4 regions of the Buttiauxella sp. AC142 genome follow, and region 1 is predicted to be linked to each of the others. Evidence: predicted binding sites of a transcription regulator. Region 1 holds the regulator's gene; each other region holds the start of a gene.

Region 1 (5,538 bases):
CACGGATGTCTGGGTTCTGTAAAATATCAACGTATGCGAAACGCTCGCCACAGGCAGACAGCGCCTGCACAGCCTGGGCAGAGAAACCACAGCTAGGCAGTTTCGGAGAACCTTTCATATAAAGAAGAATTGGGTTCTCGGTGATCTGTTGTTGGATTTTTTCAATAGTGCTCATTGCTTGCTTCCTCAAACCAAGTACTGGCATTAGCCTGCCATTGTAGCGATTGACACCCTCTCCAGAAAACACCATTTTTTACAGGGTTTCTCTGTGCTGCGCGATGGAGGGACAACATGCATCAAGAATAACACTTTTCCCGCAGCGGGAAATCAGGAAATAACTATAAGCACGATCAATAAATAGCCTCACAACCATTAGTTTGGTCATTTTTTTTGCGTTCGGTAACGAAACAGGAAGAGGAATCGAAAAAGGTTATTAACTTTATTGCGCCTTATGGATTAGAATCGGCGGGTTTCGCAAAATCATACACGGGCATGATGGTATTTATCATGCATTTATTTTAACCAGGGGAATGTCGAGTGGCGCGGATAACAAAAACATCTATCACGCTCTGTGCTCTGCTATTTACCTTGCCGTATATACCATTGACGCAGGCGTCTGAACACGCTCGTCCCGTGGTCGCGCAAAAGGCGCACGTTGTGAAATCCACAACGAAGAGCACAGAAAAGAACAGTAAGAGTAAACAGAAAACCACTACCGCCAGCAAGAAAAGCACCACCACCAAGACTGCAAGCAAGAAAAAAGAAACCGCTGCCGCGAAAAGTAAAACCGTTAAAAATGCCAGCAGCACCAAAACCAAGAATCTTGCCAAAACCGACCGCAAAAAATCCTCTCAGCTCGCAAAAGTCCAGCCTGTTACTTTCACCGAAAAATGCAGTAAACCTCGCAAAGGTTACAAAACGCGTTGTGTGAAAGTTAAAGCAGAGCATCCAACGACTATTGCTCAGGCGCATAAAGTCCGCGTGCAAAAAGCACAAAAAACGGCAATGAATAAATTGATGGGCCAGATTGGCAAACCGTATCGCTGGGGAGGCACGTCGCCAAATACCGGTTTCGATTGCAGCGGTCTGGTTTACTACGCTTATAAAGACCTGGTGAAATTCCGCATTCCGCGCACCGCGAACGAGATGTACCATCTGCGTGATGCTTCTTCAGTAGACCGTGGCGAACTGGAAACAGGCGATCTGGTCTTCTTCCGCACCCGTGGTCGCGGCACCGCTGATCACGTTGGCGTGTATGTTGGCAATGGCAAATTCATCCAGTCACCTCGCACGGGTCGCGATATTCAAATCACGTCTTTAAGTGAAGATTACTGGCAGCGCCATTATGTGGGTGCCAAACGCGTTATGACCTCAAAAACCATTCGTTAATCCCTCTTCGTAAAAACTCGCACTTGCCCTTAAACGGGTAAGTGCGTTTCTCTTTTGCTTTTCCTTTCAATTTGTTAACCTAAACCCGCACTAAAAGTGTTTATTTAACAATAGATACCCTAACTCATTTGAGTCAACGATGCGGCTCGAAGAATGATGGGTAATAAGGAGTTTGCAATGTCGTTCGAATTACCTGCACTACCATATGCGAAAGATGCTTTAGCCCCGCACATCTCTGCCGAAACGCTGGAATACCATTACGGTAAACACCATCAAACCTACGTCACTAACCTGAACAATCTGGTTAAGGGCACCGCGTTTGAAGGTAAAACTCTGGAAGAGATCGTTCGTACTTCAGAAGGCGGCGTATTCAACAACGCAGCACAGGTGTGGAACCACACATTCTACTGGAACTGTCTGGCGCCAAACGCAGGTGGCGAACCAACAGGCGCACTGCTGGAAGCCATCAATAAATCTTTTGGTAGCTTTGCTGAATTCAAACAGCAGTTTACCGACGCGGCTATCAAAAACTTCGGCGCGGGTTGGACCTGGCTGGTTAAGCAAGAAGATGGCGCATTAGCTATCGTTTCAACGTCTAATGCCGGCACCCCGCTGACCACTGCGGCAAAACCGCTGTTGACAGTAGACGTATGGGAACATGCTTACTACATCGACTACCGTAATGCTCGCGCAGGCTACCTTGAGCATTTCTGGGCGCTGGTGAACTGGGAATTTGTTGCGAAGAATCTGGCAGCGTAAAACCTAAAAGATATGGGCCGCGATTGCGGCCCATTTTAATCAGTGCAGTACGGCAGTTAACGCGCCACAGACGATCAGTGCCAGAACAATGACCGTTGTGGTGATTGAAAATTTCAAATCTGTGCTCATCAATAAACTCCTTTTAATTACCTTACAATCGGTGTGTCAGAGTGATTTTCCCACAACCAGAAATAAAAATCCTCCTGGTTTTAACCTGATATCGCTTTTCCCTCTTCCACTTTTCTTCCGGATAGGCCAAAATCCCTCGCTAATTTATTGCGTACCATCAATTCTATGCCCTCCTTCCGTTTTATGTCGCAATCCCGGCATACCCGCAACCCAAACGTTGCCTCAGGAGTCAGTGTACGCAAACGTTTAACATATTAGTTATCAGGAGTTTACGATATGGCCTGGAGTGAAATTTAATGGCGACAATCAAGGACGTGGCGAAGCGCGCAAACGTTTCCACTACAACCGTATCACATGTGATTAACAAAACTCGCTTTGTGGCGGAAGAGACTCGCAATGCGGTCTGGGCGGCAATCAAAGAATTGCACTATTCACCTAGTGCCGTCGCACGCAGCCTTAAAGTTAATCACACCAAAACGATTGGTCTGCTTGCCACTTCCAGCGAAGCCCCTTATTTCGCCGAGATCATCGAAGCCGTGGAAAATAGCTGCTTTGAAAAAGGCTATACCCTGATTCTGGGCAATGCGCACAACAACTTTGAAAAACAGCGCGCTTATTTATCAATGATGGCGCAAAAGCGCGTCGATGGCCTGCTGGTGATGTGTTCTGAGTATCCGGAATCACTGCTGACAATGCTCGAAGAATATCGCCATATCCCCATGGTGGTGATGGACTGGGGCGAAGCTCGCGCAGACTTCACCGACTCTGTGGTCGATAACGCGTTCCACGGCGGTTATCTGGCCGGGCGTTATTTGATTGAACGCGGCCACCGTGAAATTGGCGCCATTCCTGGCCAAATGGAACGTAACACCGGCGGCGGTCGTCACGCAGGCTTTATGAAAGCGCTGGAAGAAGCCGGTATCGCCATTCCAGAAAACTGGATTGTTCAGGGCGACTTTGAGCCAGAGTCTGGGTACCGCGCGATGCAGCAGATTCTCGGCCAGTCTCATCGTCCAACGGCAGTCTTCTGTGGCGGGGATATTATGGCGATGGGCGCGATTTGTGCCGCTGATGAAATGGGTCTGCGTGTGCCGCAGGATCTTTCAATTATTGGCTACGATAACGTGCGTAACGCCCGCTTCTTCTCGCCAGCACTGACCACCATTCACCAGCCAAAAGATTCGCTGGGTGAAACGGCGTTTAACATGTTGCTGGACAGAATCGTCAACAAACGCGAAGAGTCGCAGTCCATTGAAGTGCATCCGCGCCTGATTGAACGCCGCTCCGTAGCCGACGGTCCGTTCCGCGATTACCGCCGCTAAAATAGCGTAGGTCGTACAGCAGCGTCATCCGACAGTTCTGACGTAAATGGTGGATGACGCCTGCGGCTTATCCACCCTACGAACTCTGTGAAGCAGCGCTGTCAGGCTCCTGCAACCACTCCTGATTCATCGTTTCGCTATCTCCCAGATAATCTAATAACCAGGCTAGCGCGGGTGACGCATCATTTTGCTTCCACGTCAGGCAACACGCGGCATCCGGGAATGGGTTATCCAGCGTCAGCTCGCACCATTTACCGGAATCTACCCACGGCCTTGCGATATGCAATGGCACCATACCGATACACAAACCTGCACTCAGGCAATCGGAACCCGACTCCCAATCTGGCACCACTACACGCCGCTGGTTATCCAGCAGCCAGGTAATACGCTTTGGCAAGGAACGCGAGGTATCTTCCAGAACCAGCGACGGCCAGGCACGTAAGTCGTCATCACTTAACGTACCGCCTTGTACCGCCAGGGGATGATTTGCAGCCACCACGCAACGCCAACTCAGTGTCCCCATGTCCCGGAAGGCAAAACGCCCACCGACAGGAATGGCCTGCGTTGCGCCAATCGCAACTTCAACGCGCCCATCCGCCAGCGCGTCCCACACACCGTTAAACACTTCCTGATAAATATGCAGCTCGATATCCGGGAAATGGCGGTAGAAATCCAACACCAGCTGGCGCGTGCGTTCGGGTTTTACAATATTATCGACCGCAATCGCCAGGTGTCCGCGCCATCCATTTGCGATCTGCTGGCACTGCTGCCGTGTCGTCATCATTTTTTTGATAACAGAGCGCCCTTCCTTCAAAAAAAAGACGCCCGCGGGGGTTAATTCGACATCACGATGACGGCGTTCAAACAGCGGAACAGCTAACCATTCTTCCAGTTGCCGTACCGTATAGCTGATGGCAGACGGAACGCGGTGCAACTCCTGTGCAGCACCGCTGAAGCTGCCATTGCGCGCCACCGCATCTATCACTTCCAGCGAATATTCAGACCACATTTTTCTGCTCACAAATTTTTTGAACGCAATAGACAAATATTAGCGTTTCACAAGCGTAATTGCACTCCGTACACTCTCGCGGCAATCAACCTGCAAGATAAATCAAGAGAAAAACATGCAACCATCAAAAGGATTTCTTATCTGGCTGGCCGGATTAAGTGTGCTGGGGTTCCTCGCCACAGACATGTATCTGCCAGCTTTCGCGGCTATTCAGCAAGATTTACAGACCGATGCTTCCGCGGTGAGCGCAAGCTTGAGTTTGTTCCTCGCCGGATTTGCGTTCGCTCAGTTAATGTGGGGGCCGCTGTCTGACCATTTCGGCCGCAAACCTGTGTTACTGGCCGGGTTGAGTCTGTTTGCCATCGGTTGTATCGGCATGTTGTGGGTCGAAAGCGCCACCGCGCTGCTGGTCCTGCGCTTTGTACAGGCCGTTGGCGTGTGTTCTGCGGCGGTGAGCTGGCAGGCGCTGGTAACGGATTACTACCCGGCAAACCGCGCAAATCGTATTTTCGCAACAATTATGCCGCTGGTTGGTTTGTCTCCGGCACTGGCACCGCTGCTCGGTAGCTGGATTTTGACGCACTTCGACTGGCAGGCGATTTTCGCCACCCTGTTTGCTATCACCCTGGTGTTGATGATCCCAACGCTGCGCCTGAAACCACGGACTCAGCATCACCCGCAAACTGAAGACAACAAAGTCAGCTTTATGTCGTTGCTGCGCAATCGCGTATATAGCGGCAACGTATTGATTTATGCCGCTTGTTCCGCAAGCTTCTTTGCCTGGTTGACCGGTTCCCCATTCATCCTGAACGATATGGGTTACAGCCCGGCGGCAATCGGCCTGAGCTACGTGCCACAAACCATTGCCTTCCTGATTGGCGGTTACGGTTGTCGCAGCGCGCTGCAAAAATGGAACGGCAAGCAAATGCT
Region 2 (5,538 bases), 1.4 Mb from region 1:
TGATGGAAAACCAGTACGACGTGATGTACAGCATTGGCGGTGCGCCGGAAGGCGTTATTTCAGCCTGCGCAGTGAAAGCGCTGGGGGGCGAAATGCAGATCGAGCTATTAGATTTTTGCCAGGCGAAAGGGGAGTCTCCCGCGAATCGCCAGATTGCAGATTCTGAACACCGCCGCTGCGCTGAAATGGGCGTCGAAGTGAACCGTATTTATAGCCTGAATGAAATCGTTCAAAGTGATGAAGTTTTATTTTCCGCAACCGGTGTGACGGGAGGCGATATTCTGCAAGGTGTGCGTGAAGAAGGTGAGGTAGTGCGCACACAAACGCTCTTGATTAATGGTATAGAGCGCACCTGTAATATTATAGACTCCCTACATCACCTTTAATGTACTGAGCTATTGATGACCACGTTGAACGAAGATGATGTGCTTGAGCGGCTGGAAGCGCAAAATTCACTGGCCTCGTTTATGAGTGTCGCTCACGATATTTTGCTTTCAGGAATCAGGCAATTTCTGCCTTCGTTATTTGTTGATAATGATGAAGAGATAGTCGAGTACGCCGTTAAGCCTTTGCTTGCCAGAAGCGGGCCGCTTGATGATATCGACGTTGCGCTGCGCTTGATTTACGCCCTGGGGAAAATGGATAAATGGCTGTATGCCGATATTACCTGTTTTAGCCAGTTTTGTGATTTCGTGCAGCACAGCAAAGAAACCATACAGTTTCATGATGATGTTACTTACGATTTCATTGCGAACCTTAATTCAATTACCCAAAACGCCACGCTGTTTAATGCAATTAAAAGCATGAAGTATTCGGACTTCTCTATTTATTCCGAAGTGCGTTATGGGAATCTGGTGAAAACGGCGTTATCTCTGGCGGTGACTTCATTATTGAAGGAGCTAGTCTGGTGAATGTCACATTGATAATAAATGGATTAGAGACGCATGCCCGTTTTAACGACGAAGAAGTCGATGCGTTGCATAAGCCGTTGCTTGAACAGTTAGCCGAAAAACAAAAGCGGTTAAGCCGCAGACTGGTGGTGTTTTTAGCGGCCCCGCCGGGAACCGGAAAATCGACGCTGGTGGCATTTTGGGAATATTTGAGCGCGCAAGATTCTGGATTGACTGCCATTCAGGCGTTGCCGATGGACGGATTCCACCACTACAACGATTATCTACAGGCATCCAACCTCAAACAGCATAAAGGTGCGCCGCAGACCTTTAATGTGCAGAAGCTGACGGATGCGTTGCGCGATTTGCATAAGCCCGAAAGCCACTGGCCGCAGTACGATCGTAATTTGCACGATCCGGTGGAAAACGCGATTACGGTAACAGCGCCGATTGTGGTGGTCGAAGGAAACTGGTTGCTGCTCAATCAGCCAGAATGGCAAGCTCTACGCGAACTTTGCGATTACTCAGTCTTTATTTCAGCTGCGCCTGACATGCTCTCAGAGCGTTTGATTGGCAGAAAAGTGCGTGGGGGTTTGACTCGGGAACAAGCCGAAGCCTTTTTCCAGGCGACTGACGGGCCGAATGTATTGCGTGTGCTGGAAAACAGCCAGCCCGCGGACATGCCGTTACGTATGGACGATCAGGGCGGCTATCATCGAAGCTGATAGGGGCACGGGTCTTTAAAACGGCCCGGCCTTTTACATCATGCTTGATCCCGTCTGGTTATTATTCGTCCTTTACGCATTTGCCGTTGCAGTTATTCCATCAAAAATGTGACCTGTGTCAGAAGATCGGTTGCCTGTACTGGGGTAACGTTCCATTTATTCCGCTTATCGCTTAACATGGCTGAAGCGTTTCAGTCGAATGAATGTTCGACAATTGAGCAAACAATTGCAGTTTCGATAGTGCGAGGATTCCCCTCAGGCGATAGCTGGATTACTCTGTCAGCCACTTAGTCTCAGGGATTCTGGCAGGAGAGATATGACCGTACGCATAGCAATTAATGGCTTCGGTCGCATTGGGCGCAACGTGGTACGTGCATTGTACGAATCCGGGCGCCGTGCGGAAATTACCGTCGTGGCAATCAATGAACTGGCTGATGCTGCGGGTATGGCGCATCTGTTGAAATACGACACCAGCCATGGTCGCTTCGCCTGGGACGTGCGTCAGGAACGCAGCCAGTTATGGGTCGGTGATGACACCATCCGTATTTTGCACGAACCGGAAATCGAAAATTTACCGTGGCGTGAACTGGGTGTAGATGTGGTGCTGGATTGTACCGGTGTGTTTGGCTCCCGTGCAGACGGTGAAGCGCATCTGGCAGCCGGTGCCAAAAAAGTCCTCTTCTCCCATCCAGGCGGTAACGACCTCGACGCCACCGTTGTTTACGGTGTGAATCATGAAAGTGTGGTTGCTGAACATCGCATTGTTTCCAATGCTTCCTGCACCACAAACTGCATCATTCCCATTATCAAATTGCTTGATGACGCCTGGGGTATTGAGTGGGGAACCGTCACCACGATTCATTCTGCCATGCATGATCAACAAGTTATCGACGCCTATCACCCGGACTTGCGCCGCACCCGTGCAGCCAGCCAGTCTATTATTCCTGTTGATACGCGTCTTGCTGCTGGTATCACACGTATTTTCCCGCAATTTGACGACTGTTTTGAAGCAATTGCGGTACGTGTTCCGACCATTAACGTCACGGCTATCGATTTAAGCGTGACGGTGAAAAATGCAGTTAATGCCAATGAAGTCAACAAGTTGCTGCAAAAAGCAGCACGGGATTCATTTCATGGTATAGTTGACTATACGGAATTACCGTTGGTCTCGACTGATTTTAACCACGATCCGCACAGTGCCATTGTTGACGGCACGCAAACCCGGGTCAGTGGGCAACATCTGATTAAAACTCTAGTCTGGTGTGATAACGAATGGGGCTTTGCTAACCGAATGCTCGACACGACGTTAGTCATGGCCGCAAGTGGTTTCAGGTAAGGCGCATAAAGCGTCCGCAAAACTTTAAGAATCAACGAGAGGATTCACCATGTCTGTAATTAAGATGACCGATCTGGATCTGGCTGGAAAGCGTGTTCTGATCCGTGCAGATTTGAACGTACCAGTTAAAGAAGGGAAAGTGACATCTGACGCACGTATCCGTGCATCTTTGCCAACTATCGAACTGGCCCTGAAGCAAGGCGCTAAAGTGATGGTAACTTCTCACCTGGGTCGTCCGACTGAAGGCGAGTACAACGAAGAATTCTCTCTGCTGCCGGTTGTTAACTACCTGAAAGACAAATTGTCTGCTCCGGTTCGTCTGGCTAAAGATTACCTCGACGGCGTTGAAGTTGCAGCGGGTGAACTGGTTGTTCTGGAAAACGTTCGCTTCAACAAAGGCGAAAAGAAAGACGACGAAACCCTGTCTAAAAAATACGCTGCACTGTGTGACGTATTCGTAATGGACGCTTTCGGTACCGCGCACCGCGCACAGGCTTCTACTCACGGCGTTGGCAAATTTGCAGACATCGCTTGTGCTGGCCCGCTGCTGGCTGAAGAGCTGAGCGCACTGGGTAAAGCACTGAAAGAACCAGCTCGCCCAATGGTTGCTATCGTTGGCGGTTCTAAAGTTTCTACCAAACTGACCGTTCTTGATTCCCTGTCTAAAATCGCTGACCAGCTGATTGTTGGCGGTGGCATCGCGAACACCTTCGTTGCTGCTCAAGGCCACAACGTGGGTAAATCCCTGTACGAAGCAGACCTGGTTGACGAAGCTAAACGCCTGCTGACTATCTGTGATATCCCGGTTCCTGCAGACGTGCGCGTAGCGACTGAGTTCTCTGAGACTGCTACTGCAACTCTGAAATCTGTAAACGACGTTAAATCTGACGAGCAGATTCTGGATATCGGTGATGCTTCTGCAGCTCAACTGGCTGAAATCCTGAAGAATGCAAAAACCATTCTGTGGAACGGCCCGGTTGGCGTGTTCGAATTCCCTAACTTCCGCAAAGGGACTGAAATCGTTGCTAATGCAATCGCAGACAGCGAAGCATTCTCTATCGCAGGCGGCGGTGACACTCTGGCAGCAATCGACCTGTTCGGCATTGCTGACAAGATCTCCTACATCTCCACTGGTGGCGGCGCATTCCTCGAATTCGTGGAAGGCAAAGTTCTGCCAGCAGTAGCGATGCTCGAAGAGCGCGCTAAGAAGTAATGATTACGGGCAGGGTTTCCTGCCCGTTGAATTTTTGCCGCTTACAGTGAATGGTAGGTGGTTAATATTTCTTTATTTACCCAAAATCATTCGAGTTGTAGCAAGGCGACAACTAAGCAGCTTCCAGGAGCTTACTCCGTTAAGTGACTGGGAGATGGGAAGGCAGTCAACGCAGTTACAGCTTGAAGGATGACGGGCAAATCGGCCGACGATACAGGACAAACAACCATGTCTAAGATTTTTGATTTCGTAAAACCTGGTGTAATCACTGGTGATGACGTACAGAAAGTTTTCCAGGTAGCAAAAGAAAACAACTTTGCTCTGCCAGCAGTTAACTGCGTAGGCACCGACTCTATCAACGCCGTACTGGAAACTGCTGCGAAAGTTAAAGCACCAGTCATCGTTCAGTTCTCTAACGGCGGCGCTGCGTTCATCGCGGGTAAAGGCGTGAAAACTGACGTTCCTCAGGGTGCTGCAATCCTGGGCGCAATCTCTGGCGCACACCACGTTCACCAGATGGCTGAGCATTACGGCGTGCCAGTTATCCTGCACACCGACCATTGCGCTAAGAAACTGCTGCCATGGATCGATGGCCTGTTGGACGCTGGCGAAAAACACTTCGCGGCAACTGGCAAACCACTGTTCTCTTCCCACATGATCGACCTGTCTGAAGAGTCTCTGGAAGAAAACATCGAGATCAGCTCTAAATATCTGGCTCGTATGTCAAAAATGGGCATGACTCTGGAAATCGAACTGGGTTGCACCGGCGGCGAAGAAGATGGCGTAGATAACAGCCATATGGACGCATCTGCTCTGTACACTCAGCCAGAAGACGTTGATTACGCGTACACTGAACTGAGCAAAATCAGCCCACGTTTCACCATCGCGGCTTCCTTCGGTAACGTGCACGGTGTTTACAAACCAGGTAACGTGGTTCTTACCCCGACTATCCTGCGCGATTCTCAGGATTATGTTTCTAAGAAACACAACCTGCCGCACAACTCCCTGAACTTCGTGTTCCACGGCGGTTCCGGTTCAACTGCTCAAGAAATCAAAGATTCCGTGAGCTACGGTGTTATCAAAATGAACATCGATACCGATACCCAGTGGGCAACTTGGGAAGGTATCCTGAGCTACTACAAAGCTAACGAAGCTTACCTGCAGGGCCAGTTGGGCAACCCTAAAGGCGAAGACCAGCCGAACAAGAAATACTATGATCCACGCGTATGGCTGCGTTCTGCACAGACTTCTATGATCACCCGTCTGGAGCAGGCTTTCAAAGAACTGAACGCAGTAGACGTTCTGTAATTTGAAGCAGTAAATGCTTGAATCAAGCCCGCCTCGTGCGGGCTTTTTTGTACCTTTAATAAATTT
Region 3 (5,538 bases), 1.0 Mb from region 1:
GCGAGCTGGACACGCTGCGCGAGCAGCAACAACGACTCAGAAGCCAGTTAAGTTTGACCACCCGAAAACTGGAAAACTTAACCGACATCGAGCGTCAGCTTTCCAGCCGTAAACCTGCCAGCACAGAATTGCCGGACAACACCAAACCCGCGCAGGAGGCGAAACCATGACGCAACGTAAACCCGCCAGATTACTGCTGGTCGATGACGATCCGGGCTTGCTGAAACTTCTCGGTATGCGCCTGACCAGCGAAGGTTACACCGTCTCGACTGCCGAAAGCGGTGCCGAAGGGTTGCGTCTGCTTGGTCGTGAAAAAATCGACCTGGTGATCAGTGATTTGCGGATGGACGAAATGGACGGTATGGCGCTGTTCGCTGAAATCCAGAAAGTGTATCCGGGCATGCCGGTGATCATTTTGACCGCTCACGGCTCGATACCTGACGCCGTCGCGGCAACGCAACAGGGCGTGTTTAGCTTCCTGACTAAGCCTGTCGATAAAGACGCGCTTTATAAAGCCATTGACGATGCGCTGGTGCACTCGGTCATCGCCGGGGACGACATGTGGCGCGATACCATCGTCACACGAAGCCCCGTTATGCTGCGTTTGCTGGAGCAGGCGCGGATGGTCGCGCAGTCGGACGTCAGTGTGTTGATTAACGGGCAAAGTGGCACCGGCAAAGAGATTCTGGCGCAGGCCATTCATAACGCCAGCCCACGCAGCAAAAAAGCATTTATCGCCATTAACTGCGGCGCGCTGCCGGAACAGCTACTGGAATCCGAGCTTTTTGGTCATGCCCGCGGTGCGTTTACTGGCGCGGTCAGCAGCAGGGAAGGGTTATTCCAGGCCGCAGAAGGCGGAACGTTATTCCTCGATGAAATTGGCGACATGCCGATTCCTTTGCAGGTCAAATTGTTACGTGTTTTGCAGGAGCGTAAAGTGCGCCCGTTGGGCAGCAACCGCGACCTGGATATCGACGTGCGTATTCTCTCGGCTACTCACCGTGATTTACCTAAAGCGATGGAGCGCGGCGAGTTTCGTGAAGACTTATTTTACCGCCTCAACGTGGTGAGCCTGAAAATTCCTGCGTTGCAAGAGCGTGCAGAAGATGTGCCGTTGCTGGCAAACCATTTGTTACGCCAGTCCGCCGACAGGCATAAGCCGTTTGTGCGCAGCTTCTCAACCGATGCCATGAAGCGGCTGATGGCGGCAAGCTGGCCGGGCAACGTGCGCCAGTTGGTCAACGTGATTGAACAATGTGTAGCGTTGACGTCCGCTCCGGTTATCAGCGATGCGCTGGTGCATCAGGCGCTGGAAGGTGAGAACACCGCGCTGCCGACGTTTGTCGAGGCGCGTAATCAGTTTGAGCTGAATTACCTGCGCAAACTGTTGCAAATGACCAAAGGAAATGTGACTCAGGCGGCGCGTGTTGCGGGACGTAACCGTACTGAATTCTACAAATTACTCTCACGGCATGAGCTCGATGCCAATGACTTTAAAGAGTAGTCTGTGGTAAGTTTGGGCTATCGATGAAGTGCGGGATGACAGAGAAAACTATGAAAAAAATTGATGCGATTATTAAACCGTTCAAGCTGGATGACGTTCGCGAAGCGCTGGCAGAAGTTGGCATCACTGGCATGACGGTCACAGAAGTTAAAGGTTTTGGTCGTCAGAAAGGGCATACCGAACTGTACCGTGGCGCTGAGTACATGGTGGATTTCCTGCCGAAAGTGAAAATTGAAATTGTCGTCACCGACGATATCGTTGATACCTGCGTGGATACCATCATCCGCACCGCGCAAACAGGCAAAATCGGCGATGGTAAAATCTTTGTCTTCGATGTTGCTCGCGTGGTGCGTATCCGTACTGGCGAAGAAGACGACGCCGCGATTTAATTTTTACCCCTCACCCCGGCCCTCTCCCCAAAGGGGCTAGGGGGAAAGAAAATCCCCTCTCCTGTGGGAGAGGGCATGTTTTCGGCTGAAAAATTACATCACTTTATGCGGGCCAAAACACTCATAGTGAATTCGGCTCTGCTCAACGCCCAATTTCACTAGCTGCTCCGCCGCAAAACGCATAAAGCTCACCGGACCGCACAGATAAAACTGCATATCAGGCGCACTAATTCTGCTCTCAAAAGCGACTAAATCCATCAAACCTTCGCTATCAAACTTCGCCTGCGCGCGGCAGTTTTCACTCGGTTGGCGATACCACACGTGGCTTTCAAAACGTGGCAATTGCGCACCCAACAGAGTTACTTCATCGGCAAATGCGTGCACGTCGCTATGGTCTGCCGCGTGGAACCAGTTCACCTGGGCTGCATGCTGAGTTTTTGCCAGCGTATCCAACATTGCCAACATTGGCGTCTGGCCAACGCCTGCGGAAATCAGCGTAACCGGAGTTTGTGCGTTCACGTCCATAAAGAAATCACCGGCAGGCGCAGCCAGATGCACTTCATCACCGACTTGTGCGTGGTTATGCAACCAGCTTGAAACCTGGCCCAAATCTTCACGCTTCACTGCGATGCGATAGCTTTTGCCATCGGCTTTACGAGTCAGTGAATACTGGCGAATTTCCTGATGCGGGAAACCTTCTGGTTTCAACCACACACCGAGGTATTGGCCTGGCTGATAATCGGCAACGGATTTGCCATCGACAGGCTCAAACTCAAAGCTGGTAATCAGCGTGCTTTGCGGCTCTTTTGCCACAATACGGAACGCGCGAGTGCCCTCCCAACCGCCATTTTTCGCTGCATTGTCCTGATAGATTTCCGCTTCACGATTGATAAACACGCCCGCCAGCACACCATACGCTTTGCCCCAGGCATCCAGCACTTCCTGGCCCGGGCTGAACATTTCATCCAGCGTAGCCAAAAGATGGCCGCCGACAATATCGTACTGCTCAGGTTTGATCTGGAAGCTGGTGTGCTTCTGCGCAATTTTTTCTACCGCAGGCAATAGCACAGCCAGATTTTCAATATTGGTCGCGTACGCGCAAATAGCATTGAACAGCGCTTCACGCTGATCGCCGTTGCGCTGGTTGCTCATATTAAAGATTTCCTTCAGCTCAGGGTTATGGCTGAACATACGGTCGTAAAAATGTGCGGTAAGTTTTGGGCCGGTCGCGGCAAGCAGGGGAATGGTGGATTTCACAACAGCGATGGTTTGGGCATCAAGCATGGTATAGCTCCATTTTCTGACATTAAAATCTAATGATGTATTTTAAATGCATCTTATAAAACTCTTCGCCAAAAAAAAAGCACTACATTGTAAATGGATACTGACTGAGTCGATTCGGCTCACAGAACATGAAATTTCTGCAAGTTGATGATGAATTAATATCCGTTGAAATAAGCGATGACTTTTGCCTTCAAACCCTTGCAGGACGCCAAGCCAATCGTTTGCGTAAAAACCTATGTCAAGACCTATCACGCAACACTGTTTCGGTTTACACTGTTGCCCGTTGTATTTAAGGCGGCCAAAAAGCTGTTCAAATATTTACTGTTAGCTGAGTCTGGAGATGCGAATGTTAAAACGTGAAATGAACATTGCCGATTATGATGCCCAACTGTGGCAGGCTATGGAGCAAGAAAAAGTACGTCAGGAAGAGCACATTGAACTGATCGCCTCCGAAAACTACACCAGCCCGCGCGTGATGCAGGCTCAGGGTTCTCAGTTAACCAACAAATACGCAGAAGGCTACCCAGGCAAGCGTTACTACGGCGGCTGTGAATATGTCGACGTGGTTGAGCAACTGGCTATCGACCGTGCAAAAGAGCTGTTCGGCGCTGATTACGCTAACGTACAGCCGCACTCCGGTTCACAGGCTAACTTTGCGGTATACACCACTTTGCTGGAACCAGGCGATACCGTTCTGGGTATGAACCTGGCACACGGCGGCCACCTGACTCACGGCTCCCCGGTTAACTTCTCCGGCAAGCTGTACAACATCGTTCCTTACGGCATCGATGAAACAGGTCACATTGATTACGCAGATCTGGAAAAACAAGCCAAAGAACACAAACCGAAAATGATCATCGGTGGTTTCTCTGCTTATTCCGGCGTCGTTGACTGGGCAAAAATGCGTGAAATCGCTGACATGGTCGATGCGAAGCTGTTCGTCGATATGGCGCACGTTGCAGGCCTGATTGCGGCTGGCGTTTACCCGAACCCGGTTCCACATGCTCATGTTGTGACGACCACAACGCACAAAACGTTGGCAGGCCCACGCGGTGGTTTAATCCTCGCGAAAGGCGGCAGCGAAGAGCTGTACAAGAAACTGAACTCCGCGGTATTCCCAGGCGCGCAGGGCGGCCCACTGATGCACGTCATCGCGGGCAAAGCTGTGGCATTGAAAGAAGCCATGGAACCTGAGTTCAAAACTTACCAGCACCAGGTTGCCAAAAACGCGAAAGCGATGGTTGCCGTGTTCCTGGAACGTGGCTACAAAGTGGTTTCTGGCGGTACTGATAACCACCTGTTCTTGCTGGACCTGGTTGATAAAAACCTGACCGGTAAAGAAGCTGATGCAGCGCTGGGCCGTGCAAACATCACCGTGAACAAAAACAGCGTGCCAAACGATCCTAAGAGCCCGTTTGTGACTTCCGGTATCCGTATCGGTACGCCTGCTGTGACGCGCCGTGGCTTCACTGAAGCTGACGTCCGTGAACTGGCTGGCTGGATGTGTGATGTGTTGGATAGCATCAACGACGAAGCGGTTATCGAGCGCACTAAGCAGAAAGTTCTCGATATCTGCGCACGCTTACCGGTGTACGCATAATCTGTTGAAGACCCCGGCTCGCCGGGGTTTTTTTATGCCCAAATCACACCTGATTCAACGACTCTTCAGCGTACAAATAACCCACTCCCATCACCTGTTGCGGTCGACTCAACTGCCCGAAACTGATTTGTGTCGCATTTGCCTTGAGTGAATCGCCATGGTCAAACGGATTAAATCCAATTTGCTTGTCGATGGTCGCAAGCCAGCTTTCGCCAAACCCGCAGCTTCTGCCATAAAACAAAATCTGATTGATATTCAAAATATTGAGGAAGTTGTACAGGCTTAACCCAATGGCGTTAGCGGCGTTTTCTACCCAACGGCAAACGTATTCATTACCTTCATGCCAGGCGGTAATTAACTGTGTTGAAGTAATAGATTCCGGGTCGAGCTTTGGCGAAATGGGTTGTGATTTTAGCCAGATGCGCGCCTGCTTTTTTAACGCCGTCAACGAGGCCACAGTTTCCAGGCAGCCATAACGTCCGCAGTCACACGCCATGCCGTCGGGGTTCACAATCGTGTGGCCGATTTGCCCGCTGCCGTACAGGCTGCCGCGATAAATTTGCCCGTTAATCACAAATGAAGAACCGATACCGTAATCGACGTTTATCACACAGAAATCCTGGCGATTCGCCGGATTCTGCCATTTCTCTGCCAGCGCCAGCATCACGCAGTCGTTATCCACCCTGACGGTTACGCCGAGCTTTTCTTCCAGAAGATATTTGATTTCGACCGGTTCACGCCACGGCGCTTGCGGCATGGTT
Region 4 (5,538 bases), 2.2 Mb from region 1:
TCAGGAAAAAGACTGGAACCAGTCAGTAAAAGTTTCGAATGAGCTAACCGTTCATGTGCTTCCTGCTCGACATTTTTCTGGCCGTACATTCAAGAGCAACCAGACGCTATGGGCGAGTTTTATGTTCGTGACCGATGAACAAAAAATCTATTACAGCGGCGATACCGGCTACGGGCCGCATTTCAAAGCGATTGGCGAACAGTTTGGATCAGTGGATATCGCGATTATGGAAAATGGCCAGTACGACGAGGACTGGAACAATATTCATATGATGCCAAAAGAAACCGCGCAGGCCGCTGTTGATTTGAATGCTCGTGCGATTTTACCGGGACATGCGGGCCGCTTTGTACTGGCAAAACATACCTGGGATGCACCGTACAAAAGCCTGGCGCAAGCCAGTCTCGGCAAAAATTTCCGTTTGTTAACACCAAAGCAGGGCGAGCCTGTTCGGGTGAATGACAACGCACAACAATTTAGTGCCTGGTGGGAATCTACCAGTGCCATGTAAGCAAAAAGCGCGGGGGGACGAATGACTATTTCAGCTCAGGTTATCGACACAATTGTTGAATGGATTGACGACAATTTGCACCAGCCATTACGCATAGATGATATTGCCTTACATGCGGGTTATTCGAAGTGGCACTTGCAGCGTTTGTTTATGCAGTATAAAGGCGAGCCCCTCGGGAAATACATTCGCGACCGCAAACTGTTGCTGGCTGCGCGTGATTTACGCGATACCGATAACAAGGTTTACGATATTAGTCTGAAGTATGGTTTTGATTCGCAGCAGACGTTTACGCGGATATTTACGCGCACATTTCATCAGCCGCCGGGCAGGTATCGCAGAGAGAATCATTCGTTGAACGGGTAATAAGTAGGCCGGATAAGCGAAGCGTTATCCGGCACAATCTATTAGTGTGCGTCGATAAACACGATTTTAAGCACAAACATCAGCGCCACGACAATCACGCATGGGCTGATTTCACGCCAGCGACCGGTGCCGAGTTTCATCACGCAATATGAGATGAAGCCCAGTGCGATACCTTCGGTGATGGAGAAGCTAAATGGCATCATGACCGCGGTAATAAACGCCGGAACCGCTTCTGTCAGGTCATCCCACTTCACGCGCGACAGGCTGGATGTCATCAGCACGCCAACGTAAATCAGAGCGCCTGCTGCCGCATATGCCGGAACCATGCCCGCCAATGGTGACAGGAAGATAACCAACAAGAACAACAAGCCCACGATCACCGCCGTCAGGCCAGTACGCCCGCCAACAGACACGCCAGAAGAACTCTCGATATAGGCGGTAACAGAAGATGTTCCGATAAACGCGCCCGCAACAGAGGAGACGCTATCAACGTACAGCGCCTGCTTCATGCGTGGGAATTTCCCTTTTTCGTCGGCAAGGCCTGCTTTATCCGTTACGCCAATCAGCGTGCCAGAGGAGTCAAACAGGTTAACCAGCATAAAGGAGAAGATAACCCCTGCCAGGCCAATATTCAGAGAACCCGCTAAATCTACCTGGCCGACAACGGACAGCACGCTTGGTGGCGCAGAAACGATACCGTGGTATTGCACATCGCCCATCATCCAGCCCAACAATGTGGTCACCACGATGGATACAAGTACAGCAGCGTGGATGTTACGCGAAGCCAGAATAGCGATGATAAAGAAGCCCAGCGCACCCAGCAGAACGCTGTGCGAAGTCAGGTTGCCGATGGTCACTAACGTATCTTTGTTAGCCACGATAATCCCGGCGTTTTTCAGGCCCATCATTCCGATGAACAGCCCGATACCGCTGGTGATACCGACACGCAAACTCACTGGAATATTGGCAATCATCCAGTAACGCACGCGGAAAATAGTCAGCAACAGTAAACCGACTGCACCCCAGAAAATGGCGCCCATTCCGACTTGCCAGGAAATCCCCATCGCGCCAACCACCACAAAGGCGAAGAACGCATTCAGGCCCATGGCCGGAGCCAGTGCAACTGGCAGGTTGGCGAAAATACCCATCAGGATGCTACCTAATGCGGCAATCAAACAGGTGGTGACGAAAACGGCCTGGGTATCCATACCAGCGGCGCCAAGGATCTGCGGGTTGACGAAAACGATATACACCATCGTCAGGAAGGTCGTGAGACCGGCGATCACTTCAGTGCGGGCCGTGGTGCCGTGTTCGCGCAGTTTAAACACGCGCTCGAGCAGCCCCGGATTTGCGGCCGGAGTAGATTGTGGTTGGCTCATTAGTCTTAATTCCGAACATTGAGAGGGAAAATCCGTCGCTATCCTATACCAAAAATTACAAAACATGGTGGCCCGGCGCAGTTTTTTTTCATTGAATTTTCTTATACGGCAACGATTGCGTGCCGCAAAAATTGCGCAAATTGGGTAAGATGCATGTTCATCTTAATAAATGGAGGCAGTATGTCCCGGATAGATGCGGTGTTCTTCGACTGCGATGGCACGCTGGTTGATAGTGAGGTTATTTGCTCCAAAGCCTACGTGCATATGTTTGCGCAATACGGCATCGAGCTTGCGCTTGAGGAGGTTCACAAGACCTTCAAAGGGATAAAACTCTACGAGATAATCGACACGATCAATGCCCAACATGGAGTGAATTTGCCAAAAGAGGAACTGGAGCCGATTTATCGCGCCGAAGTTTCGCGTCTGTTCGACAGCGAGCTGGTGGAGATTGAAGGTGCCGCAACGTTAGTCGATCAAATCAAGGTGCCGATGTGTATTGTCTCCAATGGCCCGGTCAGCAAGATGAATCATTCGCTGGGCAAAACCGGAATGCTCCACCATTTCCCGGACAAACTGTTTAGCGGCTACGATATTCAGCTGTGGAAACCAGACCCGGCACTGATGTTCCACGCCGCCGATGCCATGGGTGTTGATGTTAAAAACTGTGTGCTGGTGGATGATTCGATGGCGGGTGCGCAATCAGGAATAGCCGCAGGCATGGAAGTTTTCTATTTTTGTGCCGACCCGCATAACAAGCCGATTGATCATCCGAAAGTGACGACGTTTACCGATTTAGCGCAGTTGCCGGAATTATGGCGTGCGCGAGGTTGGAATATTACGGTTTAACGAAAATGGCGGATGGCACAAGCTTATCCGCCGAATGACTCAGGTACTTTGGCGTAACTCTATCTGATAGCTGAAAAGCTCGACCCGCGATTCATCTAACTCATCATCACGCTCATCATTGAGCAATTCAATCAGCAGTTTACCCGCTTCTTTGCCCATCTTTTTATAATCGATGCGAATAGAGGTCAGTGTTGGGTGCGTTTGATCGCAACTGTCTGAACCATCGAGGCAGGCGATGGCAATATTACCTGGGATTTTTAGCAGACGACGCTGACACTCAAACATTATCCCTAACGCAATGTCTTCATGGCTGCAAATCACCGCATCGAGTTCCGGCTGACGCTGGAGTATTTCAGTCAATGCGTAGCGGCCAAACTGTAGGCTGGCGGCATCGGGCGTGGTAATAACCTGATCGGAATTCTGGTAGCGACTGAGCATGGCTTTATGCCAGCCATTAAGCTGCTGGCGCTGCAGACGGTTATCCATGTGCGCACCAATAAAACCAATATTCTTATATCCCTGATCCAACAGGTGTTCCGTCAGTTTATGCGCCGCCTCAAAAAATGACGCTTCGAGGGAAATTGACGCCTGGCTAAACGGGGAACCCACCACATTAATCGTTGGAACATTCGCCTTTTCGAGAGTTTGATACGTTTTTTCAGCCAGTTGCGAGCCAAAGATAACCAACGCGGCAGGATTGCTTTGCAGCAACGTCATCAATATTTCAGCTTCTTTATTTTTGTTATGTTCATGGCAGCCAAGTAGCAGCTGAAATTCGTTTTTATTCAGCACCTGCTGTAGCGACTGCATAAAGCGGGAACTGGCTTTGTCGGTCAAAGAAGGAATGAGTACAGCGACGGTATCACTGTGTCCGGACGCCAGCGCGCCCGCTGTCCGATTGGGGATATAACCCAGCGCTTCCACCGCTTGTTCTATCTTCTCTCGCAGCTTATCAGAAACCTGATCAGGCGTTCTCAGCGCGCGGGAAACGGTCATGGTTCCGACGCCCGCAAAATTGGCGACTTCTTGCAGTGTGACTCGCCCGGTACCTCGGCGCTTACGCGTTTTTTCCATTAGGCCTCCCCGGGCAACTACAACTCACTGTTTTCATTATTTTTATTTCACCGTCTATCGGTCAAGCAATTGAACACGTTAGCAAAAACCCTTACGCATTGTATATGCCGGAACTGGATATAGCCAAAGTCGGAGCCGGGATAAATGATAGCGCTATCAAATGCGACAACCATCACATTAATTGATACATAAAATATCTACTCTCCTGTTAATTATCATCGGGAGTTATCAGACGCATGTTAAAAAATCTATTAACCGCAGAGGTCATTCAGGTCGTTGAGCAGGCTAAAGACTGGCGCGACGCCGTAGCTATTTCGTGTCACCCGTTGATTGAAAACGGCTCGATTGAACCACGTTATGTCGAAGCTATTTATCGCTCGCATGAAGCTATCGGCCCGTATTACGTGGTAGGTCCAGGCATTGCGATGCCACATGCGCGTCCAGAAGAGGGCGCAAATAAACTGGCGCTGGCGCTGACCCTGATTACCTCAGGCGTGAATTTTGATGCCGATGAAAACGATCCGGTAAAACTGTTGATTGTGTTGGCCGCAACCGACAGCACCAGCCACATCGAAGCGATTTCTCAACTCGCTCAGCTATTCGATAACGAACAAGACATTCAGGCCATTTTGACGGCCAAAACATCGCAAGACATTTTGTCCGTCATTGCGCGCTATTAGAGCCTGCCCAGTAGGCGTAATTGTTGCAGACCGTTTGGGATCGGACTGCGCGGAAAAACCACAGCGTACACGTAGTACGTGAGGATTTTGAGCACAGCCCAAGACCAAACGAACAAATAAAATAGCCTAATGGGATAGGCTCTTAATCCAGGGGAAAATTATGAAAATCACAGTGGTATGCGGTAACGGTTTAGGCACCAGTCTGATGATGGAAATGAGCATTAAAACCATCCTGAAAGATCTCGGCGTGAGCGCGGATGTTGACCATGTTGATCTTGGTTCAGCCAAAGGTACGCCTAGCGATATTTTTGTCGGCACCAAAGACATTGCCGAGCAATTAGTCGCACAGTCTGTCGGCGGCAAAATCGTCGCACTGGACAATATGATCGATAAGAAAGCCATGAAAGAACGTTTGTCCGTGGCATTAACCGAGTTAGGCGCACTGTAAGCAGGGGTCGATATGGATTTCTTTCGTTTTTTGATGAGCGATGTGCTTTCCGAACCGGCAGTGCTGGTTGGTTTAATCGCTTTGATTGGTTTGATTGCACAGAAAAAACCGGTCACAGAATGTATCAAAGGCACCGTCAAAACCATTATGGGTTTTGTGATTTTAGGTGCCGGTGCTGGCCTGGTCGTGTCTTCGCTGGGTGATTTCGCCAATATATTCCAGCACGCCTTTGGTATTCAG

The links. The regulator PurR, encoded in region 1, represses purine synthesis genes. The targets are predictions, from matches to a motif close to CANGCAAACGTTTGCNTG.
Region 2: a site for PurR is predicted at 1,735-1,752, ahead of epd (erythrose-4-phosphate dehydrogenase). Genes of this name have one in related genera too.
Region 3: a site for PurR is predicted at 3,388-3,405, ahead of glyA (serine hydroxymethyltransferase). Genes of this name have one in related genera too.
Region 4: a site for PurR is predicted at 2,355-2,372, ahead of AC0IWZ_RS21075 (NCS2 family permease). Genes of this name have one in related genera too.

What each region holds. Positions count from the first base shown of each region.
Region 1 covers NZ_CEEDCH010000001.1:2,330,628-2,336,165, forward strand. The annotation lists gene AC0IWZ_RS10745 (Grx4 family monothiol glutaredoxin) at 1-175, opposite strand, end outside; gene AC0IWZ_RS10750 (C40 family peptidase) at 538-1,389, shown strand; gene sodB (superoxide dismutase [Fe]) at 1,567-2,148, shown strand; gene cydH (cytochrome bd-I oxidase subunit CydH) at 2,188-2,277, opposite strand; gene purR (HTH-type transcriptional repressor PurR) at 2,574-3,599, shown strand; gene punR (DNA-binding transcriptional activator PunR) at 3,676-4,608, opposite strand; gene punC (purine nucleoside transporter PunC) at 4,724-5,538, shown strand, end outside.
Region 2 covers NZ_CEEDCH010000001.1:3,723,032-3,728,569, reverse strand. The annotation lists gene glpX (class II fructose-bisphosphatase) at 1-386, shown strand, start outside; gene AC0IWZ_RS17270 (MltR family transcriptional regulator) at 402-911, shown strand; gene AC0IWZ_RS17265 (nucleoside/nucleotide kinase family protein) at 908-1,615, shown strand; gene epd (erythrose-4-phosphate dehydrogenase) at 1,932-2,951, shown strand; gene pgk (phosphoglycerate kinase) at 3,001-4,164, shown strand; gene fbaA (class II fructose-bisphosphate aldolase) at 4,393-5,472, shown strand.
Region 3 covers NZ_CEEDCH010000001.1:3,374,587-3,380,124, reverse strand. The annotation lists gene qseG (two-component system QseEF-associated lipoprotein QseG) at 1-170, shown strand, start outside; gene glrR (two-component system response regulator GlrR) at 167-1,504, shown strand; gene glnB (nitrogen regulatory protein P-II) at 1,555-1,893, shown strand; gene hmpA (NO-inducible flavohemoprotein) at 1,987-3,177, opposite strand; gene glyA (serine hydroxymethyltransferase) at 3,524-4,777, shown strand; gene AC0IWZ_RS15730 (ROK family protein) at 4,821-5,538, opposite strand, start outside.
Region 4 covers NZ_CEEDCH010000001.1:4,515,152-4,520,689, forward strand. The annotation lists gene AC0IWZ_RS21065 (MBL fold metallo-hydrolase) at 1-508, shown strand, start outside; gene AC0IWZ_RS21070 (RamA family antibiotic efflux transcriptional regulator) at 530-871, shown strand; gene AC0IWZ_RS21075 (NCS2 family permease) at 913-2,250, opposite strand; gene yieH (6-phosphogluconate phosphatase) at 2,431-3,096, shown strand; gene AC0IWZ_RS21085 (LacI family DNA-binding transcriptional regulator) at 3,136-4,170, opposite strand; gene AC0IWZ_RS21090 (PTS sugar transporter subunit IIA) at 4,407-4,850, shown strand; gene AC0IWZ_RS21095 (PTS sugar transporter subunit IIB) at 5,011-5,298, shown strand; gene AC0IWZ_RS21100 (PTS ascorbate transporter subunit IIC) at 5,311-5,538, shown strand, end outside.